One region of the Streptosporangium roseum DSM 43021 genome, then DNA from elsewhere that is predicted to be linked to it. Evidence: riboswitches for the same ligand, from Rfam matches in the RefSeq annotation. Region 1 holds a riboswitch; each other region holds the start of a gene.

Evidence for each region. A riboswitch is a leader RNA that binds a small molecule or an ion and turns the genes downstream of it on or off. The one in region 1 is predicted to bind cyclic di-AMP.
Region 2: linked by a shared signal. The riboswitch ahead of SROS_RS54285 (hypothetical protein) and the one ahead of SROS_RS13035 (C40 family peptidase) in region 1 are both predicted to bind cyclic di-AMP.
Region 3: linked by a shared signal. The riboswitch ahead of SROS_RS35255 (coiled-coil domain-containing protein) and the one ahead of SROS_RS13035 (C40 family peptidase) in region 1 are both predicted to bind cyclic di-AMP.

Annotation. Positions count from the first base shown of each region.
Region 1 covers NC_013595.1:2,920,601-2,930,527, forward strand. Annotated here, with positions in the region: gene SROS_RS12995 (phosphotransferase family protein) at 1-1,073, opposite strand, end outside; gene SROS_RS13000 (NYN domain-containing protein) at 1,317-2,549, shown strand; gene SROS_RS13005 (hypothetical protein) at 2,596-3,210, shown strand; gene SROS_RS13010 (C40 family peptidase) at 3,311-4,288, shown strand; gene SROS_RS13015 (LemA family protein) at 4,539-5,108, opposite strand; gene SROS_RS13020 (AAA family ATPase) at 5,555-6,139, opposite strand; gene SROS_RS13025 (TetR/AcrR family transcriptional regulator) at 6,577-7,236, shown strand; gene SROS_RS13030 (hypothetical protein) at 7,518-7,781, shown strand; gene SROS_RS49495 (hypothetical protein) at 7,855-8,079, opposite strand; cyclic di-AMP (ydaO/yuaA leader) riboswitch at 8,080-8,238, shown strand; gene SROS_RS13035 (C40 family peptidase) at 8,345-8,833, shown strand; gene SROS_RS13040 (hypothetical protein) at 8,911-9,696, shown strand; gene SROS_RS13045 (M48 family metallopeptidase) at 9,812-9,927, shown strand, end outside.
Region 2 covers NC_013595.1:8,510,362-8,520,288, reverse strand. Annotated here, with positions in the region: gene SROS_RS48230 (beta-N-acetylhexosaminidase) at 1-1,557, shown strand, start outside; gene SROS_RS37260 (pyridoxamine 5'-phosphate oxidase family protein) at 1,664-2,173, opposite strand; gene SROS_RS37255 (helix-turn-helix transcriptional regulator) at 2,163-2,567, opposite strand; gene SROS_RS37250 (VOC family protein) at 2,702-3,112, opposite strand; gene SROS_RS37245 (DUF4253 domain-containing protein) at 3,341-4,135, shown strand; cyclic di-AMP (ydaO/yuaA leader) riboswitch at 4,720-4,869, shown strand; gene SROS_RS54285 (hypothetical protein) at 5,091-5,693, shown strand; gene SROS_RS37235 (alpha/beta fold hydrolase) at 5,893-6,753, shown strand; gene SROS_RS37230 (hypothetical protein) at 6,801-7,172, opposite strand; gene SROS_RS37225 (roadblock/LC7 domain-containing protein) at 7,184-7,570, opposite strand; gene SROS_RS37220 (MarR family transcriptional regulator) at 7,623-8,465, opposite strand; gene SROS_RS37215 (hypothetical protein) at 8,470-8,850, opposite strand; gene SROS_RS37210 (DUF4032 domain-containing protein) at 9,006-9,927, opposite strand, start outside.
Region 3 covers NC_013595.1:8,065,194-8,075,120, reverse strand. Annotated here, with positions in the region: gene SROS_RS35280 (M50 family metallopeptidase) at 1-782, shown strand, start outside; gene SROS_RS35275 (MarR family winged helix-turn-helix transcriptional regulator) at 836-1,357, shown strand; gene SROS_RS35270 (DinB family protein) at 1,344-1,850, opposite strand; gene SROS_RS35265 (GNAT family N-acetyltransferase) at 1,831-2,619, opposite strand; gene SROS_RS51390 (hypothetical protein) at 2,630-2,785, opposite strand; gene SROS_RS35260 (WD40 repeat domain-containing protein) at 3,072-4,415, shown strand; gene SROS_RS35255 (coiled-coil domain-containing protein) at 4,576-5,499, opposite strand; cyclic di-AMP (ydaO/yuaA leader) riboswitch at 5,553-5,688, opposite strand; gene galT (galactose-1-phosphate uridylyltransferase) at 5,760-6,839, opposite strand; gene SROS_RS35245 (DeoR/GlpR family DNA-binding transcription regulator) at 6,836-7,636, opposite strand; gene SROS_RS35240 (HD domain-containing protein) at 7,721-8,317, opposite strand; gene SROS_RS54610 (50S ribosomal protein bL37) at 8,336-8,545, shown strand; gene SROS_RS35235 (TIGR03086 family metal-binding protein) at 8,542-9,132, opposite strand; gene SROS_RS35230 (AI-2E family transporter) at 9,368-9,927, shown strand, end outside.

The sequences.
Region 1 (9,927 bases):
GGCATGGGCTGCTCGCCGAAGTGGATGCGCCGGTGCCAGACGCGGGCCATGATGACGCCGTGCCGGAGCGCGGCGTACATCTCGTAGAACTCCATGTCTCGCGGCCGGTAGCCGGTGATCTCCTGATATGTCCGGCAGACGTCCTCACGCTGCATGAAATCCGGCAGGCCGGGCAGCCCGAAGACCTGGGCGACCTCCTGGAAGAACTGGTGCAGGAAGATCATCCAGGCGATGTCCAGCTCGCGGGGGGCGACGGTGGCCATCTCCCAGTCCAGCACCGCCACCGGGGTGAAGTCCCGGTACATCACGTTTCCGATGCGCGCGTCGCCCCAGCTCAGCACGGCGGGTCCGGGGGCGGCGGGCCAGTGCTCCTCCAGCCAGGCGAACGCCCGCTCCAGCACCGGGATCCGCATCGAGCCGTGCGCCCACTCGTAGTAGGCCCGCTGGGCGTCGACGTGCCTGCGCAGGGCAGACCCTCCGGACCCGCCGGGCTCCACCACCTCGAGCTCCTCGGCGGTGAACGGGGCGTCGTGCAGCCTGGCCAGGATCTCGACGCTCTGCCGTTGCAGCCGGTCCCTGTCGGCCCGGGAGGCGTCGAGCAGCCAGCCCTCGAAGGTGTAGGGCATCACGTCCGGCGGCACGTCACCGGCGAGCCGTTCCATCACGAAGAACGGCGTGCCCAGCGGCCCGGGATCGGGCTCGAACCAGAGGGTGCGAGGGGCGGGCACCCCGGCGCGCTCCCTGACCATCCGCATGACCTCGAACTGCCTGCCGAGGTCGTAGTCCGGGAAGACCGGAACCGCCTCGCTCGACGGGGCCATCCGGGCGACGCACTCGACCTCCCGCCTGCCTTCGGGGGAGTCCCATGAGGCGTCGAAGAGCAGGGTCTCGCTGGACATCCCGTTGCCCGACGGCTGGGACAGCCGCGACACCGCGACGGGGCGGCCCAGGCGGCCGGCGAGCCAGGAGCGCACCCGCTCGCGCAGCTCGCCGAGGTCGCGGGTGGAGGTGCGCATCTGTCCGGCCTGGCCGCCCTGCTCGTCCATCGCGCCCTCCGGGGTGGCGTGCGTCACACGTCGATGGGCACAGTCGTATACCTGCGATCAAGGGCTTGTCCACATAATGTTCACCTGCCCGCCGGGCCGGAGCCGGATTTCCGGTCATGTCCGGGTCAGGGTGCGGTAGCCGTACCCTTGACGTGAAGACCAATCCGAGTAGGGGCCGTGATGAGTTCAGCCGGAGAGGGCCTGTCTCGTCCGTTACCCGAGCAGGTTCGCTTACATGTCGTAGAGCTGGCATCCCAGATCCTGGGGTCGATGCCGGCCTCGGCCGTGCCCCTGCCTCTCAGGGGAATCGCCAGGTTCGACCCTCGTAAACGCGCCAAACTGGGCAGTGCGCCGATCGCCGCCCAGCTGGAGAGCGACAAGAAGTTCCGCGAGCTGGTCGCCGAGACGTTGAGCGCGGGCTGGCCCGAGCTGGTGGCCAGCCTCGCCGAGGGCGTCATGCCGCCGGCCGCCGAGCCCGTCCTGGTCGCCGCCGCCGCCTATCTGACCCGGCCGCCGGGCTGGGCGGGGATGGTGGAGATCGCCCGCGCGGACCTGGAGCAGTCGGCCGCGGCGGCGGAGGGCTCGGCGCAGGAGCAGACCCTCACCCGGCTGCGCGAGCAGCTGGCCGCGCAGAAGAGCTCCGCCAAGGAGGAGTCCGACCGGCTGCGCGAGCAGCTCAAGACGGCCCGTTCGGAGATCTCCGACCTCCGCCGCAAGCTGCACGACGCCCGCGAGCGGGCCAAGGCGGCCGACGCGCGGGCTGCCGAGGTGGAGGAGGCCGCGCAGGAGGTCAAGGCCGCCGCCGCGTCGGCGGGAAGCGCGGGGGAGAGCGAGCTGCGCCGCCTCCGTGAGCGCGTGGCCGATGCCGAGCGGCAGCTGGAGGCCACCCGCCGGGCCGCCCGCGAGGGCCGGAGCGTGGAGGACACCAAGGTCCGCATGCTGCTCGACGCCCTCCAGGACGCCGCCGCCGGGCTGCGCAGGGAGCTCGCCCTGCCCTCCAGCATCAGCCGGCCCGCCGATTCGGTGGCCTCGGTGGCACCCGGCAGGCAGGGGGTCCAGGCGGTGCCCGCCAGGGCGCTCGCCGACGACGACCCGGTCCTTCTCGACCAGCTGCTCGCCCTGCCGCAGATCCACCTGATCGTGGACGGCTACAACGTGACCAAGTCCGGCTACGGCACGCTCACCCTCGCCGACCAGCGCAACCGCCTGCTCACCGGGCTCGGCGCGCTGTACGCGCAGACGCGCACCGAGCTGACCTGCGTCTTCGACGGTGCCGAGCTGAACGGCCCGGTCCCGGTGTCGGCTCCCCGGGGAGTCCGGGTGATGTTCAGCGCTCCCGGCCAGATCGCCGACGACCTGATCCGCCAGCTGGTCCGCGCCGAGCCCGCCGGCCGGGCCGTCGCGGTGGTCTCCTCCGATCGCGAGGTGGCCGAGTCGGTCCGCCGGATGGGCGCGCGGCCGGTTCCATCGGTTCTGCTCCTGCGACGTCTCGGGCGCGGCTGAACCTTTTGGCCTTATGGTGCATCGGATCACACTGGAGGTTGATTCGATGCAGAAGATCATCGCACTGGTCTGCGCCGCACTCGTGGCCGGTACGGCCGCCGCCGCCCCCGGCATCCCCAAGGGCTTCCTGCTGTACGAGAAGGCCGCGGCCACGAAGGACCGCGACCCCGAGACCAACTGGAAGGTCAGCGACTCGCCGAAGGCGCGGTTCGCGGTCGACCCGTGTGGCAGGGGCGCCGTCGGCAAGGCGGGCCGGGTGGCCGCGCGGACGGTGACATTCACCGGTGTGCCGGACTTCATGAAGGTCGAGCAGGTGCTCCTGTACGGCTCCAAGGCGGCCGCGGAGCAGGCCATGGCCCAGGTCCGCGCGGCGCTGTCCGCGTGCGGGGCCAGGAGCGACAGCGGCGCCGGCTACCGCTACGCCTCCACCGCCGTGACCGGCCTCGGAGACGACGCCCTGAAGGTCTCCGGGCAGGCCTACTACGGCAAGAAGGTCGGCATCGGCGGAGACCGGAGCGTGGTGGTCCGCAAGGGGAACGCGGTGCTGGTCTACCTCCGGGCCGGGGAGTACTACAAGCCGGTCAAGCGGGACTGGGCCGACCAGGTGAAGGACGCCACCAGGATGACCGCGAAGATCTGCGGGATCGCCACCTGCGCGTAAAGAGCAAAACAGCCAAAAAGGTGAGCTAACCCTTACTGGTTCTGTACTATTCCGCCCAGGTCTTTGCACTGGGGGAGGCGGCGTCGTGGCCGTGGCGGGTATGCCGGTTGGGTTCGGGCGGATGCCGATGGCCGTGGGGGTGGCGCTCGCGCTGTTCTTGCTACCGGTCGGCGGTGCCTTCGCCGAGCCGAAGCCGACCGTCGCCCAGGCCAAGAAGAAGCTGGAGAAGCTCAACGACCAGGCCGACAAGGTCGTCGAGAAGTACAACCAGGCCGGCGAGAAGCTGAAGAAGGCCCGCAAGAAGTACCGGACGCTGAACGGCGACCTCACGCGCCAGAACGCCACGGTCGCTGGGCTGCGCCAGGAGCTCGTCACGATGGCGGTCAGCAGCTACCAGCTCGGCGGGGTGAGCGGCTGGGAGAGCATGATCAACCAGCCCGACCCCGGAACGCTGCTGAGCGGTCTGGCCGCCGTCGACCAGATGTCCGCCTCCCGCGCCCGGTCCCTGGGCGCCTTCGACGAGGCCAACAAGCTGCTGCGGGTGAGCCGCGACAAGGCCAAGGAGGCCCTGGCCGAGGCCGACAAGACGCGTGACGAGCTGGCCGCGGAGAAGGCCAAGGCCGAGAAGATGGTGAAGGCCCAGACCAAGCTCCTGCGCGAGCTGGGCACCTTCCAGAGCGGCAATCCCAACAGCACCGGGATCCAGTACAACGGCCCGGCCTCGGGCAACGCCCGGGCCGCCCTGGCCTTCGCCTTCGCCCAGGTCGGCAAGCCCTACCAGTACGGCGGCACGGGCCCGGGGGGCTGGGACTGCTCCGGCCTCGTCCAGGCCTCCTGGCGCAGCGGCGGCGTCAGCCTTCCCCGCACGACCTGGGAGCAGTGGAGCTGGGGCGCGAGCCGCAAGGTCTCCATCAGCGAGCTCCAGGCCGGGGACCTCATCTTCAGCGAGGGGCTGGGCCACGTGAGCCTCTACGCGGGCAACGGCAAGATCGTCCATGCTCCGCAGACCGGTGACGTCGTCAAGGTCGTCCCCCTGTCGGCCTACGGCCGCCGCCTGGTCGGGGCCGTCCGCCCCTGACGCCCGAGGTCGTGCCGCCTGCTCCTCGGCGGCGGCTTTCGGCGGCGGCGGTGGTTGCCGTCGTCCTGTGTGCGGTGGCGGTGGGCTTCCTGCTCCCGGGAAGGGCCGTCCCTCACCGTCCTGCCCCCGCCCGAGGGGGCTTGGCCGACGATGCTCTTCTCCGTCCGGCTCCGTCCGGCTCCGTCCGGCTCCGTCCGGCTCCGTCCGGCTCTGTCCGGCGACAAAGGGGATGGTGGGGAGGCCGGGGACCTCATCGCCGGGACCGCGCCCGGACCCGGCCGCAGTCCTCATCCGGTGCCCGGAAGTACTCGCGCCGCGCGAAGCCGGTCACGCCCGCCACGATGTTGGCCGGGACCATCTGGATCACGCTGTTGTAGATGAGAACGGCGTCGTTGTGGTGCTGCCGGGAGGAGGCGATCCGGTTCTCGACGGCGGCCAGTTCCTCCCGCAGTTCGATGAAGTTCTGGTCGGCCTTCAGGCCGGGAAGGGATTCGGCCACCTCGAACAGCTTTCGCAGCGCCCCGGACAGCGTGTTCTCGGCGGTCGCCCGCTCGGCACGGGTCTGGGCGCTGATCGCCTGGGCGCGCGTGGCGAGCACCGCTTCCAGGGCCTGCCGCTCGTGGGCGGCGTGGCCCTTCACGGTCTCCACCAGGTCGGGGACGAGCTCGTGACGGTGCTTGAGCTGCACGTCGATCCGGGCCCAGGCGTCGTCCACCGCGCTGCGCTTGCGGACCAGGCCGTTGTAGGTCGAGACGATGAGCAGGACGAGGAGCAGCACGAGGACCAGGGCGAGAAAGACGAGAACGGCCTGAGTGACCAAGGGAGCCTCCCGGGGAGAGTGGCGGCGTGCGCGGACCCGGTCCGCCGCGCGGTGACCATCTGACCCCGGACCCCTTGCACCTCGCCTGCAGAAGCATTTCGCGCCCGAGGCCGGTTCGTGCCCGAGGTTGGTTCGTGCCCGTCGTCGGTTCGTGCCCGAGGTCGGTTCGCGCCCGTCGTGTCCGGTCATGAAGGCGGCCGCCTCGTGGCCGAGGCCGGCGAAGGCTCCGCCGAGGCCGGTGACGTGCCCAAGGGTGGAGGTGACGTGCCTGGGGAAGGAGGGAGGTGACGTGTCCGGGTGGTGGAGGTGACGTGCCCGGCGTGGTGGAGACGAGCGCGCCGTCCGGGGGCGGCTCGATTTCGCCGTCCGGTTTCCCCCCGCGGGCTCGTCCGCCGGAGCGGATGGCCGTACAGGGGCGTCTGCCGGAGCGGATGGCCCGCGCCGGGTCACCTGTCGAAGTGGATGGCCTGGAGGAGATCCGCGGAGGCTCGGCCCAGGACGGTGACGCTGGAGGCCGGGGGGAGGGTACCGGTGCGGGCGTGGGCGACGAGCACGCGCCAGCGGCGGCAATGGCGCGCGAAGGTGGCGTCGGCCACGACCCTGCCGCGGGCGCGCTGGCCCGCACGGGCGGTCTGGGGATCCACGTCGAGCATGATGAGGTGGAACTCGCCGCCCGAGCGGCGGGCGAGCCAGGCGAAGCCGTACAGCATGTGAGGCCACGTCCCCCGGTTGTGGGCGACGACGGAGCGGCCGTCCGCCACGGCTCGGGCGATGCGCCAGACGTGGGTGGCGTGCACGATCGGGGTGCGGATCCGCTTGGGCGCCGAGGCGAGGCGGCGAGCCCACAGGTTGCGGGACTGCCGTGAGTCGATCACTCGCACCGCGCTGATCGTCACCGGCCGGGTCTCGGTGCCCCGCAGCTGGTACAGCCGGTCCAGGAGGGTGCTCTTGCCCGCGCCGGGCAGTCCGGTGAGTATCACCAGCGACCCGGATGGATAGTGCAGAGTCTCGGCGGAGACCGGGGCGGCCAAGCGGCACCTCGCAGAACAGCGCGTAAGCGGACGGGTCAGGATAATCGCAATCGCGCGATTCCGGAAGCGCAGTGCCCGCCGGCCGCCTCGCCGAGGGTGCAGGCGGTGAGGCCGTGCCCGTGCGGGGGACGCCGTGGGCGGGCGGTGAGGCCGTGCCCGTGCGGGGGACGCCGTGGGCGGCCCCGTCCGTGGGCCAGGCGTGGGCGGTCCCCGGCCACGGTGACGCGGTACGGCTGCACTCCGGGGACGTCGCGGGCGCCTGTGCCCGTGGGCCAGGCGTTCTGTCCCGTGCGGGCGTTCTGTCCGTGAGGGGGGACACGCGGCCGGCCGCCGAACGCGGTGTGGCCGCGCTGGTGGTCGCGGGTGCGGGCAGGCGTCGGCGCTGCCGTGCCTCCCCGTTTTTCGATAGACATCGGTATGGTCAATATAACGATAGCGTGCTGAATGTGGTCAAGGATCAGGAGCCGAAAAGGCGCTACCAGTCCCGCCTCCGTGAGGACGGCACGCGGCGCACGCGCCAGGCGATCGTCGCGGCGGCCGGCGAGCTGTTCGTCGCGAACGGCTACGTGGCCACCTCCCTGGCCGACATCGCCGTCGCCGCCGGTGTCGCGCGCCCGACCGTCTTCGCCGCCTTCGGCTCCAAGCCGGCGCTGCTGCGCGAGGTGCTCGACCAGGCCCTCGCCGGTGACGACGCCCCCGTCCCGGTGGCCGACCGGCCGTGGTTCAAGCCCGTCTGGGACGCGACCACGCAGGCCGCCGTCCTCGACGCCTACGCGCAGGTGTGCGTGCTCATCGGGGGGCGCGCGGCGGCGCTCTTCGAGACCGTCCGCCGGGCCGCGGACGCGGCGCCCGAGGTGACCGAGCTGTGGGACACGCTGCAGGCCAACCGCCGCGCGGGGGCGCGCATGGTGGTCGAGCGCCTGCGGTCGACGGGGCCCTTGCGGCCGGGACTCGACGGGGAGCGGGCCGTCGACGTCATGTGGCTCCTCAACGACCCCGCCCATTACAGCGCCATGGTGCAGCGGTGCGACTGGCCCGCCGACTCCTTCCGCGACTGGCTGGCGGGCGTGATGCGGGACGCGCTGCTCCCTCGCTGAGAACGGCCGGGCGGTCGGCGCCCTCGTCCCCGGCGGCCATCTGTCCGTCGCCGAGTACGACCGGTACGGCCGCGTGGTGCGCGAGCTCACCGCGCACAACCGGGCGCCGGCACTCGGCAAGGACAGCTACCGTCTCGCCGAGCTCACCATCACCCGGTTCGACGCGCCCGAGCGCGCCGAGCTGCTGTCCACCCGCTCGATCTACGACGCCGCCGGGCGGCGCCAGGGTCGTCGGCAGGGAGGGGCCGGCCCGCCTGCAGCCCACCACCATCCACGGCGACGTGGGCACCGAGCTGGAGCCGGAGACCGGGACCGCGACGGTGCTCGACTACGACGAGTACGGCGTGGCGCGGTCGGAGATCCGGCGGTACGGCTGGCTGGGCGGCACGCGGAGCCCCGCGGAGACCCTCGACGGGACCGTCCGGCTGGGCGGCCGCCTGTACGATCCGGCGTTCGGCCGGTACCTCCAGCCCGGCGCGGTGCCCGCGGAGGCGGGCAACGCCTGCGAGTCCTGGTACGGCGACCCGGTGGGACGGAGGAATTGAAGATCGAATGCAGTGTGACGAATGTTACAGAAGTGACGGCCTTCGGATGATGATCATAATAATGTGACGAGGGTCATAAAAAAATAACGGAACCGCCTATCACGCAGGGATTACGGAACCGGGCGGGGTGCTTGTCGATCTCCATTTCCCTGGCATAGCTTTGCTGAAATTTGGTGATCGGAGTACCTTCTGGCGTCGCGGTGGCAAGCCATGTCGCCGCGCCGAATGCCTGCCCGAAGGTCAGGCATTCCGCAGAAAATCCAATTGGCCGCCGCTCCCCTGAGGGGTTGGACCCCATCGCGGCGGCCTGCCGAATCCGTGCAGCCAGGAGGCATGGAACCGGGGACCCAAGGGCCCTCAAGGTATGGCCAGGGGTGAATCGGCATATTTCATGCCGTAGGGCGACTTCCCCGCCCGAATCCGTCAGCTAACCCGGTAGGCATCAGTGGAAGCCCCAAGGAGAAATCCTGTCTACCACCCTGCGTAACCCCCGTCTGTCGCGCCTTGCCCGCCTTTCCCTCGGCGGTGCCGCACTCACCCTGACCGCCTCGTCCGGAGCGGTCGTGCTGGGATCCACGGCGGCACAGGCGACGACGGACATCGTGGTCGCGGTCCAGGCCAAGAGCACGGCGAAGGCCGAGAGTACGGCGAAGGCCAAGACCACCCGGACGAGCAAGGTCGCACGACAGAAGGTGAAGGCACACAAGGCCGTCTCGGCGGCCACGAAGCAGATCGGCGATCCGTACCGGTGGGGAGCCTCCGGCCCCGGCTCGTTCGACTGCTCCGGGCTCGTCCAGTACGCGTGGCGCAAGGCCGGCGTCTCCCTCCCCCGGATCACGCACAGCCAGTACCGCGCCGTCAGGAAGAAGGTCTCGTGGAGCAGCCTGCGCCCCGGTGACCTGATGTTCTTCTACGGCAAGGGCCACGTGGGCATGTATGTCGGCAAGGGCAAGATGGTCCACTCGCCGAGCAGCGGCAAGACGGTCCGGATCGTGAAGCTGAAGGGGTACTACAAGTCCTCCTTCGCCGGAGCGGTCCGTCCCGGCGGCTGACCCCGAGCGAATCGGCCCCGTCCATCCTCCGCGGATGGACGGGGCCGCTCCATGCCGGTCGAGTAACATCAGCTCATATGTCCGTCCGGAGAGGGCGCCGCGCCGTGCTCACCGGGATGCTGGCGCTGATGAGCGCCGGCCTGACCGCCGGGGCGGGGCCGCTCCCGCAGGATACGCGCGGCCTCTGGCCGGGGGCCGCGACCGTGGTCCGCGGGGAGCACTCCGTCGTGATCGGCCACCGCGTCCCGCTCGCCGATCTCCGCGATCTGGCGTCGAGGGCCGACCGTGCCCGCCGTACCGTCGGGCGGATCTGGGGACCGGTCCGGCCGGTGATCCTCTTTCCCGCCACCGACGCGGAGGCGGCGGCGCTCGCGGGTGCCGGGAGCACGGGAGGGCTGGCCGCGATGGCCACCGCCGACAGGGTGATCGTCCTTCCGTCGGGCTACGCGAGGCTCAGCGCGGCCGGCCGGGACGTGGTGATCACGCACGAGCTCACCCACGTGGCCACCGGCGCGACCCGCGGCGGCCGGGTGCCGATGTGGCTGTCGGAGGGGTTCGCCGACTACGTGGGATACCGCGACGCCGGGATCGGGGTCCGCGAGGCCGCCGCCGAGCTGGCAGCGGAGGTGCGCGCGGGCACCCTGCCCGCCCGGCTCCCCGGAGCCGCCGACTTCGCCCCCGGCGCCCCGCGGCTGGCGCAGGCCTACGAGGAGGCGTGGCTCGCCTGCCGCTACATCGCGGAGCGCTTCGGTGAGAAGGCGCTGGTGAGGCTCTACGGTAGCGATGTCGGCAGCGCGCTGGGCCTGTCGCGGGCGGAGCTCACCGCCGCCTGGCGTGACCACCTCCGGAGGGAACTGGGTTGACGCGGACCACGACGGACACGCCTCCGGTCTCCGGAGGGATCATCATGGCGCGGGCCACGGCGGGCACGCCTCCGGTCTCCCCGGGGCCTGCGACGCGCCTGCGGGGAGGGTCCCGATGACGACGACCACGGCGGAGGCGCTCCCGGGCATCCGGGTGGCGGGGTGGGCGCTGGCCGCCCTCGGCGCGGCCACGCTGGCGATCGTGGCGTTCACCACGCCCTGGCGGGCTCT
Region 2 (9,927 bases), 4.8 Mb from region 1:
GACGCGGAGCGTGCGGCCGGGGGAGAGGGGCGCATCGTGCTGGCGCTCGGCCCCGGTCTGGCGGCCGAGGAGTTCCGGCTCCGGATCACCCCCTCCGGCGTGCGGATCACCGGCGGTGACGCCGCGGGAGTGTTCTACGGGGCGCAGACCCTCCGCCTGCTGCTCCCGCCCGCCGCGCTGCGCCGGGCGCCCGTCGCGGGCGGCCCGCTGACGGTGCCCGCCACCGAGATCGAGGACCGGCCCCGGTACGGCTGGCGCGGATGCATGCTGGACGTCGCCCGGCACTTCATGCCCAAGGCGGACCTGCTGCGCTTCATCGACCTGCTCGCCCTGCACCGGCTGAACGTGCTCCACCTCCACCTCACCGACGACCAGGGCTGGCGGGTGGAGATCGCGAAGTATCCCCGGCTGACCTCGGTGGGAGGCTGGCGGTCGTCGAGCATGCTCGGCTCCCGCCAGCACGAGACCTTCCTGCCGCGCCCGCACGGCGGCTTCTACACCGCCGACGACGTGCGGGAGATCGTCGCCTACGCGGCCGAGCGGTACGTCACCGTGGTGCCCGAGATCGACCTGCCCGGTCACACCCAGGCCGCGGTCGCCGCCTACCCCTGGCTCGCCCCGGAGGCGGCCGGCGTCCCGGAGGCGGCCGGCGTCCCGGAGGCGGCCGGCGTCCCGGAGGCGGTTGACCGCCCGGACACGGCCGAGGCTCCGGGAGTGGCCGACGGCCGGGACACAGCCGACGGCCCGGACGCGGCCGACGGTGCGGGGCCGGTCGGGGTCCGCGCCGCGTGGGGGCTCTCCCCGCACTGCCTCGACGTCACCTCCGCCGCGGCGCTGGACTTCTGCCGTGACGTCCTGGACGAGGTCATGGAGCTGTTCCCCGGCTCGCACGTGGGCATCGGCGGCGACGAGTGCCCGGGTGACGCCCGCTCGCGGGCCGCCTTCGTCGCCGCCCTCGCCGAACACGTCACCGGACGGGGGCGCGTGCCGTACGCCTGGGACGAGATCCTGGAGTGCGGGGCGGTGCCCGGTGTGACGGTGGCGGCCTGGCGCGGGCCCGACGCGGCGGCCGTGGCGGCGCGGGCCGGCCACCAGGTGGTCTCCTGCCCGGACATGTTTGTCTACTTCGACTATCGCCAGTCGGAGCTGCCGGACGAGCCCATCCCCGTCGGCCCGCCCCTCTCCCTCCAGGACGTCCACGCCTTCGAACCCGAGCCGGCGGGGCTGACCGCCGACGAGCGCTCCCGCGTGATCGGAGCCCAGTGCAACGTCTGGACCGAGCACATGGACACCCCGAGGGCCGTCGACTACATGGTCTTCCCGCGGCTGTGCGCGTTCGCCGAGGTCGTGTGGTCCGCGGACCGCGCGCCGTACCCGGACTTCGCCCGGCGGCTGGAGGCGCACACGGCCCGGCTCGACGCGCTGGGAGTGGAGTACCGGCCCGCGGCGGGACCGCGTCCCTGGCAGAGCCGTCCCGACGCGCCCGGCTGGCCGATCAGCAAGGCCCGGCGCGAGGCCATGGTGGCCGAGTTCGGCGTCGGCAAGCACCAGGGGTGAAGCCGGTCACCGCGGCCGCCGTCCGTGCCGTCGGCGGCCGCGGCGATGGAGGCCGAGTGGGGGGCGTCCGGGCAAGTGCCGCATGGCGCCCAGCCGCGCGACCTCCTCACCCGGCTGCGGGAGATCGATCCGTGTCCGGAGCGCTGAGCCACTTTCCGTCGATCATGAGATCGCGCCCGGCGAGCTCGTTCGCCTCGCGCCAGGCCTGCACCTGGAGCGGGACGATCCGGAAGTAGGGGTAGGCGCCGCGCTGCTTGCGCGGGTCGAAACCCGCCTTGACGGCGAAGGCGTCGCCGACCTCGGCCGGGATCTCGGCGGCGGGTATCACCTCGCGCACCTCGGCGTCGATCAGGACGACGTCGCGGGTGGGGCCGAGCGCCACCCTGACCTTGCCGGTGGCCTCCAGGAACCTGGCCGTCGGGTTGGTCCTGGCCGTGGAGACGAGCAGGGCCTGGCCGTCCCAGAGGAACGACAGCGGCACGAGGTACGGCAGGCCCGCCGGGTCGGCGGTGGCGAACCAGGCGTCGACGTCGTGCTCAAGCCGGTCCAGCGTGTCGCGGATGCGCTGGTCGAAGGCGCGGGCGGGAGGGTTCACGGTGGTCAGGTTAGCGCTCATCGGTCAACCCCGGGCCCCGGCGGTCTGCCGCGCGGCGCTGGTAGGTGGTGGGCGACATGCCGACCAGCTCGGTGAAGCGGGCGCTGAAGGTGTCCGGCGATGAGCAGCCGACCGAGGAGCAGACCTCGGTGACGCTGAGATCGCCGCGACGCAGCAGCGCCGTCGCGCGCTCGACGCGACGTGCCGTCAGATAGGCGTACGGCGACTCGCCGTACGCGATCTGGAACTGCCGGCTGAGGTGCACGGCCGGCATGGCCGCGTCGAGGGCGAGTGCCTCGACGTTCAGCGGCCGCGCGTACTCCCGGTCGATCCGGTCGCGGACGCGGCGCAGCCGCGCGAAGTCGACCAGTCGTTGCGCGGCGACAAGCGCGTGCGCCCATGCGGGATGACACATGAGGGAACCCTTTCATCGATGTTCGCAAACACCTGCGTACAAGCCGAGGGTGGAGAACGCCTCGGTCCGGTGGCCGGCATCGCGGGGAGGCGTGGAAGCACCGGCCACCGAGGCCCGATCGGTCGCCGGACGGCTCAGCGAAGCTCCTGGATGCGGATCAGGTTGCCCGCGGGATCGCGGAAGGCGCAGTCGCGAACGCCGTACGGCTGATCGGTCGGCTCCTGGACGACCTCGGCGCCGCCGGCCTGCACCTTCTCGAAGATGCCGTCGAGGTCGGGGGTGGCCAGCAGGATCCAGCCGTAGGTGCCCTTGGCCATCATCTCGACGATGGTGCGGCGCTCGTCCTCGGTGACGCCGGGGTCGGCGGCCGGCGGCGCCAGGAGGATGGAAGTGCCGGGCCGGCCGACGGGGCCGACCGTGATCCAGCGCATCTTGCCGTGTCCGACGTCGCTGCGGACCTCGAAGCCGAGGGTGTCGCGGTAGAAGACCAGGGCGGCGTCCGGGTCGTCATGAGGAAGGGAGGTCGTGTGAATGGTGATGTCCATAGCGGTCACGTTAGTTGCGGCGCGGTGACCGGTGCTTCTCGATTCCTGATCCGCCCGGCCACCTGTCGCGCGCCGCCCGGCGCCGGCTCCCGTCCGGCGTGATACCGATGATTTTCGCCCGGTCCCGGGGCTAACTGTCGCTCGGAGTGCCTGACAGGCCAAAATTGACCCGTGGGCAGGATCGGATCGGTAGGGATGAGCGATTGCGAGCGTGGGCAACTTCCGCCAGTGCTGGGCCAGCTGTTCGCCGACGGCGGTGACGGGCGCACGCTCTCCAGCGTGCTGCCGCCCGGGGACGTGGTCTGGCCCGATCCCGGTTACGCGAAGTTCGCGATCGACCACCGTCCGGCGTTCTGGCTGAGCGACCTGCCGGTCTCCGGCGAGCTCTGGGCCGGGCTGCGGGCCGAGCACGGGCGCTCGGGCCTGTGGCCGGTGCTGCTGGAGGACTCCGTCCAGCCGTGGTCGGCCGGGCAGATCGCCCCGGACGCGGTGGCCGAGATCGACAACTACCACGCCGCCGCGTTCATGGCCGAGGTGTGGTCGGACTGGATCGAGAAGGCCCACGCCGACCAGCTCGAACTGCTGGCCCCCTTCGGCCCGCGGTGCCCGGGGCCGGCCGCCTCGGGGAAGCTCGCCGCCGATCCCGGCGTGGTCGCCGACTGGTACGCCGGGATGGTGGCCGAGCGCAGGACCCCGCTCGGGCTGGTCGCGGCGGATCGAGGGGCCGACGTGCTGGCCGTCATGGGATGGCAGGGCGCGCTGAACCACAACGAGTGGATGGTCCCGCTCGCGGCCGTGGTGCGGAGCTGGGAGGACAGGTTCGGGGCGCGGGTGGTCGGCGTCGGCTTCAACACCCTGGACCTGAGCGTCGCCGCCCCCCCGGTCACCCCCGAACACGCCCTGCACGTCGCCGCCGAGCACTGGACGTTCTGCCCCGACAGCGTCATCTACAGCGCCGGGACGCTGGTCGACTACGCCCAGGAGATCATGGGCAGGAACGCCTGGTCGTTCTGGTGGGACTGATCATCCGAGCGGGAAGCGCCGGAGCGGCGGGTCTCGCCCGCGGTTCACGCGTGCGGCGGGTGGACGAGCAGGCATTGCTTGCCGCCGGCGTCGGCGAGGTTGCCCGTTCCAGCCGTCCGGCGGCTGGGTATCGCCGGTCGTGACCGGGGCTTTACACGCGGCGGGTCAGGCGTCTCCGGATCTTTCAAGAAGCACGCGTAACCCCCGGCTGACCGGCGTTTCCATCGACCCGTGGATGTATGCGGAGGTGAACGTCACCGCCGTGAGAAGGGCCGGGGCGCCGGCCGCCGCGACGACCGCGGCAATCCTGCAATTGTTCGTCAAGCGGGATGCGGCGGGGGATGAGAAGTAAGGACATGCAGGTCAAGGGCATGATCATCGGTTAACTATCAGATAACTTTCCCAATAGTCCCGGTGAGGTCAACGTCTCAGGCGGAGTGGTCAAGACTTGGCCAATGGCCCTTTCTTGGCCGATGAAGGTAGATCTTCTGGGTTTTCCATGGGTTTTGTTTTGCTTTGTGCCTGAATGGGCGCTAGTGTCCTATTCGTGATCGGTTGGTGACCTGCCCTTCAGCGGAAGGAGCGGCCGGCCGACGTCGAATCCCGGAGGCCGTCAGGGCCACGGGAACCGGGGACCCACTTCTTGGGGTGAATCCGCCGCGAACCTGCGGCGGTAGGGCAACTCCACCGCCCGAATCCGTCAGCTAACCCGGTAGACGAGATGGAGAGGAGATCACCAATGGGGCACACCGCCCTCTTCCTGTCGGTACCCGCCTCATTGGCGCCGACCCTCTAAGACTTCCTTGCCGCGTCCGAACGCGGCGCCCCCCACCGCGCTCCGCGTAGCGCCTGGGCTGCCCGGCTACGCCTCTTCTGTCTGTGAGCGCGTATTCGCCTGCGCCTCTTCACGGCGCACGCGTCCTCCCCGTTCCCTCGCGAAAGAGTCTTCTACCTCATGCGTTTCTCCCTTGGCATACGTAAGAACCGGTTCCTGGCCGCCACCCTCCTCGGTGCGAGCGTCCTGACCTCCGCGGGCGTCGTCTCGGCGCTCCCCGCCGCGGCCGGCGCCTCCTCCACCCCCGGCTCCGAGTCCGGCGCCGAGAGCGTCCTGCTGAAGGGCTCCACCAAGGCCTCGTACTTCTGGGACGACTCCTCCGGCCGCGCAGGCGACACCGGCCTGCCCGCGAGCGGCAAGCCCATGCAGAAGGGCATGATCGCCAGCCCGAGCTGGCCCCTCCTGACCGAGGGCTACGTCGTCTACAAGGGCAAGAAGGCCAAGTTCTTCGTCGGCGACCGCGGTCCCGGCGTGCCCTCCAGCAGCGGCGTCATGATCGACCTCGACGCCAAGACCTTCGCCGACCTGACCGGCGGCACCTTCAACTCCGACACGCTCGGCGTGGACGGCAACGGCGGCATGGGCCACATCAAGGTCGACTACGTCATCACCAAGTGGGGCAACGGCGTGGGCAAGAAGAACTACCCCGTGCCGTTCTCCGCCGGCGCGTGGGGCCGCATGGACAACAACCCGGCCACCCCGCCGCAGGTCGTCAACAAGTAACGCGAGACCGCGGGGAGGGTGGAAGCCCTCCTCCGCGTCCCCCGCGAGCCCCCTCCACCTCCCCGGCTCGCACCCCCGTCGAGAAGCAAGAGCGGACACGCCGTACGGCGTGTCCGCTCTTGCTCTCATTTCTACCGAATGACATTCTGTTTCCTGTGACCAGCACGGCATCCGGCATGACCGGCGCGGCGGGAGCGCCATGATCCTGCGCGCTCCGGCGAACGGCATAGAGCTCGCCTACGAGACCTTCGGCTCGCCCGCGGGCCGCCCGCTTCTCCTGATCATGGGACTCGGCGCCCAGCTCATCCACTGGGACGAGGGGTTCTGCGAGCTGCTCGCCGGCCGCGGGCACCACGTGGTCAGGTTCGACAACCGGGACGCCGGCGAGTCCACCCATCTCCGCGACGCCGCGGTGCCCGCCTTCGGCGGCGACGGGCGGGCCCCCTACCTGCTGGACGACATGGCCGACGACGCCGCCGGGCTGCTCGACGCGCTCGGCTGGGAGTCCGCGCACGTGGTCGGCGCCTCGATGGGAGGCATGATCGCCCAGTCGCTGGCGATCCGCCACCCGCGCCGGGTGCGCAGCCTCACCTCCATCATGTCCACACCCAGCCCGCACGCCGCCCCGCCCAGCAAGGCCGCGATGGCGGCGCTCATGGGGCCGGTCTCGGCCGATCGCGAGACGGCGATCCGGCAGTCGCTGGTGACCTGGGAGGTCATCGGCTCGCCGGGATACCCGCTCGACCGCGACCGGATCGCCCGGGTGGCCGGGCTGAGCTACGACCGCTCCTACGACCCGGCCGGTACGGCCAGGCAGCTCGCCGGGATCATCGCCTCCGGCGACCGCGCGCCGCTGCTCAAGGACCTTGAGGTGCCCGCCCTCGTGCTGCACGGCGAGGACGACCAGCTCGTGCCGCTCTCCGGGGGCATCGCCACGGCCGGGGCGATCCCCGGGGCCAGGCTGATCACCTTCCCCGGGATGGGTCACGACCTGCCGCGCCCGCTCTGGCCCGAGTTCGTCGCCGCGATCGACGAGCTCACCGCCGTGGCCGACGGTTGAGCTCCGGTACGGCTTGCGCCTCCCGGGGCGCAAGCCGTACCGGAGGATCAGACTTCGAGCTTCTCCTCGATGCCGCGCATGTGGTGCCGCGCGAGCGCCAGGTTGGCCCGGCTGCGGTCCAGTGCCAGGTAGAGGAAGAGCCCCTTGCCGCCCCGGCCGCTGACCGGGCGGATCACGTGGTACTGGCCGCTGAGCGTGATGAGGATGTCCTCGATGCCGTCCTTGAGCCCCAGCGACTCCATGGTCCGCATCTTGGCCTTGACGACCTCGGTGTTGCCCGCCGCCGCGACCTGGAGATCGAGCTCTTTGGAGCCGCCGAGGGCCCCCAGCGCCATGCCGCTGTTGTAGTCCACGACCACCGCGCCGATGGCGCCGTCGATCGTCATCATCTCTTTGAGAGAGATGTCCATGTTGCCCATGTTGTCTCCGATCACTGGGTTATCGATATGCGGGATGTGATGGCGGCGACGTTCGCCGCGGTCTTGCGGCCCTCCAGCCGCAGCAGCCCGAGGTTGGTCCCGGGGCGGGCGAGAACTGTGAGGACGATCTTTGGACCGGCGGCGTAGCAGGCCGCGTAGCCGTTGGTGCCGGAGATCAGCGTCTCCTCGAAGGCGCCCTTGCCGGCCATGCCCGTCATCCGGCGGCTGAGGGCCAGCAGCGCGGACGACAGCGCGCCGGTCTGCTCGGCGCCGTCGTTGAGATCGCTGGCTATCGTCAGGCCGTCGACGCTGCACGCGATGCATCCGTCCACGTCCGGGATGCGCTCCCGCAGCAACGCCATCTCCCGGCGCACCTCGTCACGTAGTTCCACTGGCATCCTCCTTCCGATCAGCTTCAGCGTCCGCAGCCTCATCGGCGCCGGACCAAGCTCACGAGAGTGCCTCCAATGCGTTTCTGAGCCGGATGAGCAGGTTCACGTCGGTGGGGTCGCCCGTCATCGGGGGGAGCGGCGCGGATGGCCCGGAGGTCTCCGTCGCGACGGCCGCGAGGCTCCTGGAGTCGTCGGTGCCGCCCTTCGTCCGCCTGGGCAGCGCCTCGGGCTCGTCGGGCCCCGCCGCGGAGGTGCGGATCAGCCCGGCCGCGGCGAGCTGCCGTACGGCGAGCAGCACCGAGTAGGCCGGGCGGCCGAGCTTGCGCGCCAGGTCACCGGGGGTCGCCGCCGAGTCGGCGCCGACCAGCACCTCCCACTGGAGCGAGGTCAGCACCACCCGCTGGCAGGGGACGCGTCCCACCGGGACGACCGGAAGCGTGTCCAGTTCGGCGGACGGCCAGGCCTGGTCCAACTGCGTCCTCCTTCGCCTGCACTCCCGGAGCAGTCCGGTCACGTCGAAGTACCACTGGGGGCCGAGCCAGTGCCGGTCGCCCGGCCGGAACCTCGGCCGGTGCCCGGTGGCGTCGAACAGGAAGTAGACGGCGTCGAGCACCGCGCTCAGCACGCAGAACTCCAGCTCGCCCCGGGTGAGCACGCCCTGGGAGACCAGCAGCTCGCCGCCCCGCCGGTCCTCGCCGGCGGACTGCCTGGCCTGCCGTACGGCGTGGGCGGAGACCCTCCGGCCGGCGGTCAGCAGATCCTCCAGCCGCGGGGCGGCCGCGCTCTCGGCGTAGGTCACCCGGCCGCCGGTGAGGTAGAACATCCCGGCCTTGCCCAGCCGCAGCGCGCCCGTGGCGCGATCGTCCGCCAGCCCGCTGAGTACGCTCTCCACGGTCGCCATGGCTTCACGTCGTTATAAGTCGGCCGGAAAGGGCCTGAAGGCGATGGCGGGCCAGAGCCAGATTCGAGCGCTCCAGATCGAGCCGTACATAAATCACCAGAGGGCCGTCGAAAACCGTTTCCAGCGGCCTTAATAAATGATGTCCGTTATCCGTTGTTATGATCATGTCGCTGATCCGGATCGTTCCGCCGGGAGAGGTCGTGGCGAGTCCGTCCAGCGTCGCCCGCAGGGTCTCGCTCAACCCCGCGGCCGACTTCTCCGTGTCGACGTGGCGGCTCCCGCCGCCGACGGCCACGGCCGTCCCGCTGGTCTGATCGATCAGGATCGCGTCCAGGGCGCCGGGGATGGCCATGACCTCAGCCAGGCAGTCTTCGATTCCGAGCACGGGCTCTCCCTCGCCAACGACTTTCGTGACGTCGCCCGGTCAGCGTAGGGATATCACCTGGAACCCAAACTGTCCTGATTGCATGTGATACACGGGGAGATAGAAGAAAAGATAACCAGGTATAAGGATCTATAACCCGAGGAGTAAAACGTCCGTCAGTCCTCGGTAATGAGCGCCTGCTCGTCCGGCTTGAAGACAAGAACGTTCTTCACATAGGAATCCACGGCGGCGGGGAGGCCGACGTCGTTGCCGGCCGCCTCGGACATGAACCAGCGGTGGTCGAGCATCTCGTGGAAGAGCTGGGCCGGTTCCAGCTTGTGCCGCAGTTCCTGCGGGACGGTCTCCACCGTGGGGTGGAAAACCTCCGCCAGCCACCGGTGGGCCACGATCGCCTCGTCCTCGTGGCGCAGGCCGTACGACACCCGGAACGAGTCGAGGTCGTTCAGCAGCCGCCTGGCCTGGTTCTCCTCCACGTCCAGACCGGTGAGCCTGAGGAGCCTGCGCTGGTGGTGGCCGGCGTCCACGACCTTGGGGCGGACGATCAGCCGGCCGGTGCCGGCCTTGCGGCGGACCATCATCTCGGCGACGTCGAAGCCGAGGGTGTTCAGCCGGCGGATCCGCTGGTCGATCATGTGCCAGTCCACCTCGTCGATGATCTCGTCGGAGGTGAGCTCGCTCCAGAGCCCGCGATAGCGCGCGCAGACCGAGTCGGCGACCTGCTCGGGGTCGATGGAGGAGTGGAGCAGGCCACCCGCCTCCAGGTCGAGCATCTCGCCGAAGATGTTGGTGTGCGCGACGTCGATGTCGTACAGCCGCTGGCCCTCGCTGATCATGGGGTGGAGCTCCCCGGTCTCGGCGTCGACCAGGTAGGCGGCGAAGGAGCCCGCGTCCCGGCGGAACAGCACGTTCGACAGCGAGCAGTCCCCCCAGTAGAAACCGGTCAGGTGCAGCCGGACCAGCAGTACGGCCAGCGCGTCGAGCAGCCGGTTGAGCGTCTCGGGCCGGACCGTGCCCGACATGACCGCCCGGTAGGGCAGGGAGAACTGCAGGTGCTGGGTGATCAGCGCGGAGTCGAGC
Region 3 (9,927 bases), 5.1 Mb from region 1:
AGCCGGGCCGTACGTGCACCGAGGCCGACCCGCCGACGCCGGCGGCGCAGGCGGGCGTCAAGCCCGGCGACAAGATCGTCGCGTTCGACGGAGTGCCGGTCTCCACCTGGGAGGAGGCCACCAAGAAGATCCGGGCCAACGGCGCCGGGCCCGTCACCATCGGCATCGTGCGGGACGGAAGGCCGCAGACGCTGAACGTCACCCTGATCTCCCAGGACCGCCCCGCGGTCGACGACCCCAAGAAGATCGAGAAGAACGTCGGCTTCCTCGGCGTCGCGCCCACGCAGGTCATGGAGAAGCAGAGCTTCGGCTACGTGGTCGGCCACATGGTGGAACTCACCGGCAGGGTCGCCGAGTCGCTGGTCAACCTGCCGGAGAAGATGGTCGGCGTCTGGAACGCCGCCTTCTCCGGTGAGGAACGCGACCCCAACGGCCCGGTCGGCGTGGTCGGCGCGGGCAGGATCGGCGGCGAGATCGCCGCCTCCGCCGCCCCCACCGAGAACAAGTTCGTCGCCCTGCTGAGCCTGCTCGCCGGGTTCAACCTCGCCATCGGCGTGTTCAACCTGATCCCCCTGCTGCCGCTCGACGGCGGCCACATCGCGGGCGGCCTCTGGGAGGGGCTCAAGCGGGCCTTCGCCCGGGTGACCCGCAGGCCCGAGCCGGCGCACGTGGACATCGCCAAGGTGCTCCCGCTGACCTACGCCCTGGCGTTCACGATGATCATTCTGTTCGGCCTGCTCCTGTACGCCGACCTGGTGAACCCGGTCCGCCTCACCGGCTGACCCGCCGTACCGCGGCGGGCGGCGGCGGCCGTACCCGCCGATAAGGTTGTTCCGTGAGGGACGGGACGCCCGGGGCGGCGATCGATGTGGCGCTGTTCCGGCTGCGCCGGATCTGGGCGCGGCCGCTGCGCTCGCGCAAGATCGTGGACCCGCAGCGGCCGGTGCAGCTGTCGAACGTGATGGTCGTGCACGCCGTGCACAAGCTGAGCCTGGACGTGCCCGAGGTGACCGTCGGCGCCGTCGCCGAGCAACTGGACGTGGACCCCTCCACGGCCAGCAGGCTCGTCAACGACGCGATCGGTGCCGGGTTCGTGGAGCGCGAGGAGTCCGAGGTGGACGCCCGGCGGGCCCGGCTGGTGCTCAGCGGGCGGGGGCGCAGGGTGCTGGAGGTGGTCGTCCACTACCGGCGGACCTACCTGGACGGGCTGATCGCCGACTGGGACGAGGCGGACCGTGAGGCCTTCGCCCGCCTGCTCACCCGCTTCGCCGAGGCGGCCATGGCCCACCCCGCGGACCTGGCCAACCTCGACCAGGTGATCGCCGAGGCGATCCAGGAGCCGACTACTCTCCGGTGACGCCGTCGAGCTGCTCGCGGATGATGTCGGCGTGGCCGTTGTGCCGGGCGTACTCCGAGCTCATGTGGATGAGGATCCAGCGCAGCGAGACGTCCTCCCCCTTGCGCTGCTGCTTGCCCAGGGTGTCCGGAGGCAGCCCCGCGGAGACCTCGCGGGCGTGGTCGATCTCGCCCTGCCAGCGGGTGAACGCCTCCTCGGCCGAGGCGGTGTCCACCAGGTCGAACTCCCCGTCGGGATGCAGGTCGGACCAGTAGATCCCCGGGGTGTTCTCACCGTTGAGGACGTTGCGGAACCAGTAGCGCTCGACGTCGGTCATGTGGCGGACCAGCCCCAGCAGGGAGAGCGTGGACGGCGCGACGGCGCGCAGGCGGAGCTGCTCCTCCGAGAGCCCGGCGCACTTCACGGCCAGGGTCTCCCGGTGCCAGTCCAGCCACGACTGGAGCATGAGGGTCTCGGCGGCGGCGTAGGGAGGGTCAACGCGGCTGTCGGTCATGGGGCCTCATCATGCCAGTCCACCATGTCGCGTGGGCGACGGTGTCGAACCCGAGGGAGTCGTAGAGCGGCTTGCCGGCCGTCGCCGAGGTCAGGGTGACAGAACCCTTCAGGTGTCCCAGGACCGCGTGCATGAGTGCCCGTCCGACCCCGCGGGAGCGGTGCTCGGGCAGGGTGGTCACCCAGTAGACCCCGCCGACCGCGTCATCGGTGACCGTCATGCAGGCTCCGGCGGGCACCCCGTCCCGGGTGGCGAGGAACAGGTCGACCTCCTGGCGCTCCAGCAGGCTCTGGGGGAGCACCTCGCCCGGACGGTACGGCTGGAAGCCCGGCAGCGGGAATCCGTCGACCACGATCCGTTCCGCGGTCTCCAGCCGCCCGCCCGGCTCTAGCCGGTCGACCTCCACGGCCGGTGGCGCGGGGACCGGACCGGGGCGGCGGATCATGACGGGGAGCCGCCGAGGGCTCAGCCCCAGATCGCCGAGGTCGACCGAGCTGAACGGGTCCTCGACGACCACCCCGCCGGTTGATCGGCACCGGGCCAGCTCCGTCAGTTCGGCGAGATCGCCCGCGTCCGGCTCCGGGGAGAGAAGCAGGACGCGCAGGCCGCCGCGGGCGCCTCCGTCCACGCCGACGAAACCGGGACGGGTGAGCAGTCCGTGCCCTCGGGTCTGCGCGAGAGCCGTCCAGAAGGCGGCGGCGTTCCGGGTGGCCAGGTGCAGCGAGGTCGTGCGCGCGGCGTGGACGCCGTGTGCCGGTTCAGCGGTCATGGAGGCAACCCTATGAGGCGGCCGGACCCGCGCCGAGGTCCACCACCGCGCCGTTGGGCCGGGCCACTTCCGGCGCCCCGCATCCGGCGCCCAGGGCCGCGAGCACGGAGAGCTCGGCGACGCTCGGGAGATACGGCCGGTCGACCGGAGCCTGCGGAGGCATCATCAAGGAGATCGAACAGAGCGCGATCAGCGCTGCGCTCGGGGAAGCAGGGAACATGGTGACGCGGGGGGCATTCAGGTGTTCACTCTGACCTATGACTGCGTGATCAACGGCGATCCCCGCCGGGGGAACTCAAAGTGCGGCCCGGAGTACGGGCGTGTCCTCAAAAAAGAGTACGCACCATTGTGAGCCGGACGGTTTGGAGACCGAGATGAATGACCTGGCCGGCGTCCGGCAAGTGGATGCGCGTGGCGGCGCCCGCTGGAGAACGTGCGCGATCGTACTTGCCGTGCTCCTGGCCGTCTTCCTGGCCGCCGCCGGACTCGTGTGGAAGCGTGAGCGTGACAGGGCGTCGGCTCAGGAGCGCCTCGCACTGGCTCATGGGCTCGCGCTCCACGCCGCGGAACTACGTGACGCCGCCCCCGGCACGGCTCGGGACCTCGGCCTGGCCGCAGTCAAGATCCACTCTGACGGGCAGACCCGGGCGGGGCTGATCGACACCCTGGTCGGGGAACGCGGCGATGAACTCACGCCGGTCGCCTCCGGCGAGGTGGCGCTGAGCGGCGACGGGCGGATCGCCCTGACCGGTGCCGGCGACGAGGTGAGCGTATGGGACCTCACGACCCGGCTCGACCCCAAGATCGTCGATAAGCCCGACCGGATCGCCGTGCTGAAGGGGCACAAGGAGGACGTGGGCGCGGTGGCGCTGTCCTTCGACGGTCGGACCGCGCTGACCGGCGGCGACGACGGCGTCACGATCGTGTGGGATCTCACCGATCCGGCCAAGCCGATCCGGATGGCCGCGTTGGCGGGCGGGAAGACCACCAAGGACGCCGGCAGCGTGCTGGCGGCGGCGGTGTCGCGCGACGGCCGTACGGCCGTGATCGCCGACGACGACGGCAACGTGACCGTATGGGATCTGACCGACCGGTCTCGTCCGGCGCGCCTGTCGGTGACGAGAGCGCGCACCTCCTCCTACATTCGCGACTTCGGACTCAGCGCGGACGGCGGGGGCGCCGTCACCGTGGACGGCGATGGGGCGGTGACGGTCTGGGACCTCGCCGACCCCTCGCGCCGGGTCAAGTCGGCCGGCCTCGCCCTGCCCGCGAAGTCCGCGGCGACGGCGATGAGCGCGGACGGGCGCGTCGTCCTCGCTGGAAACGCGTATCGGGCCGGGCTCTGGAACCTCGATGACCGGTCGCGTCCGGTCAGCACGGCTGTGTTCGATGTGCCCCTCGCCGACATTTATGACATGGCCCTGACCTCCGACGGGAAGATCGCCCTGCTCGCGGGACCGAGCGATTCCGGGATTCTCTGGGACCTCTCCGCCCCGTCCGGGCCGGCCCGGACGGCCGCGTTGAAGGGATACGCGCGGGAGATCGATTCCGTGGCTCTCAGCGCCGATGGCGGCATCGCCCTGGCGGCCGGCCCCGGCGGGGTCTCCCTGTGGGATCTCAGGGGCCTCGCCGAGGTCGTCGCCGACCCGGAGCGGGCGGCTTGCAGCGGTAACACCAACGCGGAGATCGACAAGGCGGACTGGGCCCGCTACGCGGGCGGCGCGGACTGGTCGGACTACGGGGGAGGGGGTTCTGACGTCCTTGCCGTCTGCTTCATCAGCCCGGGCTCCGCATGATGCCCTGTCCGACCATGTCGCTGACGGCTGACACCGTTTGACGACGGGGCCGGGTGCCACTCGGTGATCGAGAAGCCCGGAAATGTTGGCGGCGGTGAACGCGTAGTGTGCCCCGAGAGCCATCCACGACGCGTTAACCGCAGGTCAGCGCCCCAGCAGCTCAGTACATCGAGATGTGGACGTGGTCGAAGTGGTTGGCGGTGATGCCGCCGCGGTTGGACATCGGGCGCCAGCCGGAGCCGGAGTTGATGCGCTGGCGCCAGATGACGTATTTGACGCCGAGGGCGGCCTTGTTCTTGATGGTCCAGGCGGCGATCTCGTCGCCGAGTTTGATGTGGGCGGCCGAGGGCATCGAGCCGCCGGTGCTCATCATGAAGTCGCAGGCGCGGCCGAGGGGGTGTTCGCCGCCGTCGTTCGCGGCCCGGTAACAGCCGACCTGGTAGGGCAGGGGAAAGCGCTTCTTGATGGCTTCGCGCATGATCCGGGTGCGGTCGGTGATGTTGTCGGCGCCGGCGGGGAGCTGGGGGGCCCAGCTGCCGTCGGCGCGGCGGCCGGAGCCGGTGGGGACGAGCGCGTCGAGCTTCTTCTCGATGTCGTCGATCACCTGCTCGGCTTCCTCACGCTGGTTCTCCACTGCCGCCGCCTCCTCGCCGATCGCTTTGGTGAGCTGGGCGGCCTTGTCCGCCGCCTGCTTCTTGAGGTCCCGGCTCAGGGCGAAGCCCTGCAGGTAGGTGCTCTGCTGGGCGCTGAGCTGCTCCATGATCGCGAGGCCTCCGATGTCGGTGGAGAACAGCACGGAGGGCAGGTCGACGGCGTTGCTCTGGTAGCGGTACTGGGCGAGGGTGTCGACCTGCTTCTCGGCCTCGGCGTAGCTCTCCTCGGCCTTGCGCAGGTCCGTCTTGGCGACGCTCTCGGCGGCCTGGGCCTTCTTGAGGGATTCGCGCTTGGCCGCGTAGGTCTCGATGAGCTTGTCGACCTTCTTGTTGAGCTGGGCCAGCTCGGCGCGGAGCTGGGACTCCTTCGGCTTGGGGGTCGCGTTACCCGCGGTAGCCGTGCCAAGGGTGAACGCTAGGGCCGAAACCATGGAAATGGTCAAAGCCGCATGGCGACGGAACGTGGGGGATAGAGCCGCCACGACTCTCCTCTCCTTCCGCCTACCGGGTTAGCTGACGGGTTCGGGCTGGAGGAAGCCCTTCCACCGAAGTGGTTCACCCCAAGTGCGGTGGGTCCCCGGCTCCCGGGCGACGCGCCCGGAATTAGGCATATCGGACATTAGGTCCGATGTGTGAGGATAGTAGTGGTAAACCCTGGGTAACGCGACCCCAATCTGAGACTAATAAGTGATCATCCTGTGACAAGAGAACGTAAAAGGCGCGCCGTCTCCTCAGGCAGGACGTCGTTCACGAAAGCCCCCATGGCCGACTCCGATCCGGCGAGATACTTCAGCTTGTCCGGCGCCCGGCGGATGCTGAACAGCTCCAGGTGCGCGTACGACAGCTCCCGGCCGACGTTCACCGGCGCCTGGTGCCAGGCCGCGACGTACGGCATGGGCACGCCGAAAAGCCCGTCCAGGCGGCGGAGCACCTCCGTGTAGAGCGGTCCGAACGCCGCGCGCTCGGCGGGCTCCAGCCCGCCCAGGTCGGGGACCTGGCGGTGCGGGTAGAGGTGGACCTCCACGGGCCAGCGCGCCGCGGCGGGGACGAAGGCCGTCCAGTGCTCGTTCGAGGCGACCACGCGGATCCCGGCCTCCCGCTCGGCGGCCAGCACGTCGGCGAACAGGTTGCCCCCGGTCCGCTCCCGATGGCGCTCGGCCGCGCCGAGGGAGAGCCTGGTGCGCGGGGTCACGTAGGGGTAGGCGTAGATCTGGCCGTGAGGGTGGGCCAGAGTGATGCCGATCTCCGCTCCCCGGTTCTCGAAGCAGAACACCTGCTCCACGCCGGGCATCGCGGACAGCTCCGCCGTACGGTCGATCCAGGCCTCCATGACCAGCTCGACCTGGCCGGCGGAGAGCTCGGAGAAGGACGAGCCGTGGTCGGAGGTGAAGCAGACCACCTCGCACCGCCCGGTCCCCGGGCGGACCTCGCTCAGCCCCCCCACCTGGTGGTGTTCGCCCCTCTGGGCGGAGAAGGAGGGGAATCGGTTCTCGAAGACGACGACGTCGTAGGCGCTCGACGGGACCTCGGTCAGGTTGCCGAGGGTCGACGGGCACAGCGGGCACTCGCTCGCCGGCGGCAGGAAGGTGCGCCCCTGGCGGTGCCCGGCCACCGCGATCCACTCCTCGGTGAGCGGGTCGTAGCGCAGCTCGGAGGCCGGCGGGCGGGGCGGCAGGTCGCGCTTGTCGATCGCGCCGCGGTCGGCGTCGTCGTGCCGGTCGAAGTAGAACAGTTCCCGCCCGTCGGCCAGGTGGGTGATCGTGCGCTTCATCGGCTCAGCACCGCGCTCTCCGGCCGCGCCTCGGCGACGATCAGCTCGCCGACCTGGGCGGTGAGCTCGTCGCGGGCCTCGTCCGGCATGCCGGAGTCGGTGATCACGACGTGGGCCTGGGACAGCTCGGCGATCGTGCTGATCCCGACCGTCCCCCACTTGGTGTGATCGGCGGGCACCACCAGGCGGTGCGCGGAGGCGACCAGCTCGCGGTTGGTCTCCGCCTCCAGCAGGTTCGGAGTGGTGAACCCGGCGCGGGCGTCCATCCCGTGCACGCCGAGGAACAGGGTGTCCACGTGAAGCCCGCGGATGGCCGCCACGGCGACCGGGCCGACCAGCGCGTCCGAGGGGGTCCGGACGCCACCGGTCAGCACGACGGTGCGGTCGGCGCGGGGGGAGCGGTGGAAGACGTCGGCGATCCGGATCGAGTTGGTGATCACGGTCAGGTCGGGCACGTCGACCACGGAGTGGGCCAGCGTCCAGGTCGTGGTGCCGGCGGACAGCGCGATGGCCGTGCCGGGCCGGACGAGCTGGGCGGCGTACTGGGCGATCGCCTCCTTCTCCGGTTGCTGGCGCATCGACTTGGCGGCGAATCCGGGCTCCTCGGTCGAGCCGGGGCCGGCGGCGGTGGCCCCGCCGTGGACCTTCTCCACCAGCCCGCGCTCGGCCAGCACTTCGAGATCCCTGCGGATCGTCATGTCGGACACGCCGAGCTCGCGGACGAGGTCGGCGACCCTGACCCCGCCGTTGCTGCGCACCCGTTCCAGAATCGCCTGCTGCCGCTGTTGGGCGAGCATTGACCCACTCCTTAATCAAACAGATTCCACCAAATTATCACAGGAGATTTGGGTGATCGCTGTTGGATCCTGGTGAATAGTGGCTCACAGCCGCTCAAGCTCGGCGTGGATGTTCGCCCTGGCCGCCGCCTCCAGATCGGCGATCCGGAAGATCGTCGGCAGGTCGAGCAGCGAGCGCAGCACGGCCGCCCGGCCGGCACGGAAGGCGTCGTCCGGGACGAAGGAGTACTCCTGGCGTACGGCCGCCGCGTAGGCCGCGTAGACCTCGGGCGGGGCGGCCAGGATCGCCAGGTCGGCGTCGCACAGCACGGCGCCGTCCACGTCGTCCGGCGCGGGGTCGTGCGTCCGGGTGAGCCGCACCAGGCGGGCCACCGTGGCCACCGCTCCGGCGGGCAGCCCCATCTCGGGCAGCGTCCGTTCGGCCAGCCGGGCGCTGCGTTCCTCGTTGTCGCCGCGCCGGGGGTCGTAGACGGCGTCGTGGAACCAGGCCGCGAGCCGTACGAGGTCGGGGGCCGCCGCGTGCTCCGCCAGCGTGTCGATGTGGGCCAGTACGGCCTCCAGGTGGTCGGTCGTGTGATACCTGCGGTGCGGCTCGCCGTACCGGGTGATCAGGTCCTGGCCGAGGCTCTCGGCCTCGGGCCCGGCCAGCGACCGCCAGCGGTCCATCAGATTCGCGCTCATGCGGGGGAGCCTAAAACCATGGCCGGCCGTCGTGCCCGCCGCCTCCGCCGCACGGCTCGCCCCCCGGATCCCGTACGGCACGCCTCGGGTCTTGTACGGCGCGCGTCCGAGGAGGAATGTGAAGGCCGGACCCGACGGAAGGGGCGCGGCATGGGCAGGCGAGCGCGCAAGAGCCGGTCACGCAGGAAGCGCAAGGCCAACCACGGCAAAAGGCCGACGGCCCGCTAGCTGCGGCGCCCCCACGAGGCGAGCAGCCTGGTCTGGGAATCGGTGCCCGAGGCCACCGGCTGCTGTTCTCCTATCACCCCCGCCTGGCGGTAACCCTCCTCCGCCCGTGCGAACCAGGCCGCGCAGGCCTCGACCAGCTCGGGGTCGAGCCGCTCGTCGGCGCCGATCGCACGGGCCAGGTCCCAGGTGTGGATGAGCGCGTCGGCGAACAGCTCGGTGATGTACTCCTCGCCGCGCACGTCGCCGAACGACAGGTGGACGACGCAGGTCAGGGAACGCTCGTCACCCGCAGCCTGGGCGGCGGCCACCGCCGAGGTGTCGAACGCCTTCAACGGGTCGTCGCCGAGCAGGTCGCCGTCAAGAGCGTCGCCGAGGTCCGCGACGTTCCGTCCGGCGAGCAGTTCCGGGGCCCAGCGGTTCTCCCCGACCACGTGGTTGACCAGGGCGCGCACGTCCCAGTCCACGCACGGCGTCTTGTTCTCCCACTGTTCCGGCCGGATCCGGTGCACAAGAGCGCCGAAGTCATCCAGGGTGCGTCGGTAGGCCTCACGTATGTCGATAGTCATCATGTCCTCCCGAGTCGTCATTTCGACCGTAACTCCTGAGGGGCACCCCGTCATCGGGCCCGTGGGGCATGATCGGCCGGGGGCGCGGCATCCGACCGTGGGGTTCATCCGGCGGTCATCGCGACGTCAGTGAGCGGTCACGCCATCTCGCCATAATTCCCCTCATGCGTAAGAGGGGGAGGCGGGTCCGCTGAAGGAGACGGCGCTGCGGCGCGGTTGGCGCTCTCCGTGAGCGTGTCGCGCCATAGTGTCACCCATGGCCGAAGCATCCGGACCCGCGAGATCGTCGACTGGCTTCAGGCTGTTGCTCGGGCTGGCCGCCGCGGTGGTGACGCTGGCCGGGATCAGGGCGGTGGCCGACATCGCCGGCCCGGCCTTCCTGGCGCTCACCCTCACCATCGCGGTGAGCCCGCTCCGGGTCTGGCTGCGCCGCCGCGGGGCGAGGCCGTGGGTGCTGGTCGCGGTCCCGCTTCTCACCGTCCTGCTGCTGCTCGTCGCACTGGTCGGTTCGCTGGTCGTCTCGGCGGCGCAGCTCGTGGCCCTGCTGCCCACCTATGCCGCGCAGTACCAGCGGCTGCTGGCCTCGATCGCCCGGGGCATCGACCACCTCGGCATCACCCAGGAACAGGTCAACTCGGCGTTGAGCAAGCTCGACCCCGGCGCGCTCATCGGCCTGGTGCAGGGTTTCCTGGGCGGGCTGCTCAGCATCGGCTCGGCCCTCATCCTGATCGCGCTGCTGCTGTTCGGGATGAGCCTGGACGCCACCGTGACGCACGACGCGATCAGGTCGCTGCGGACCTCGCGGCCCCACACGGT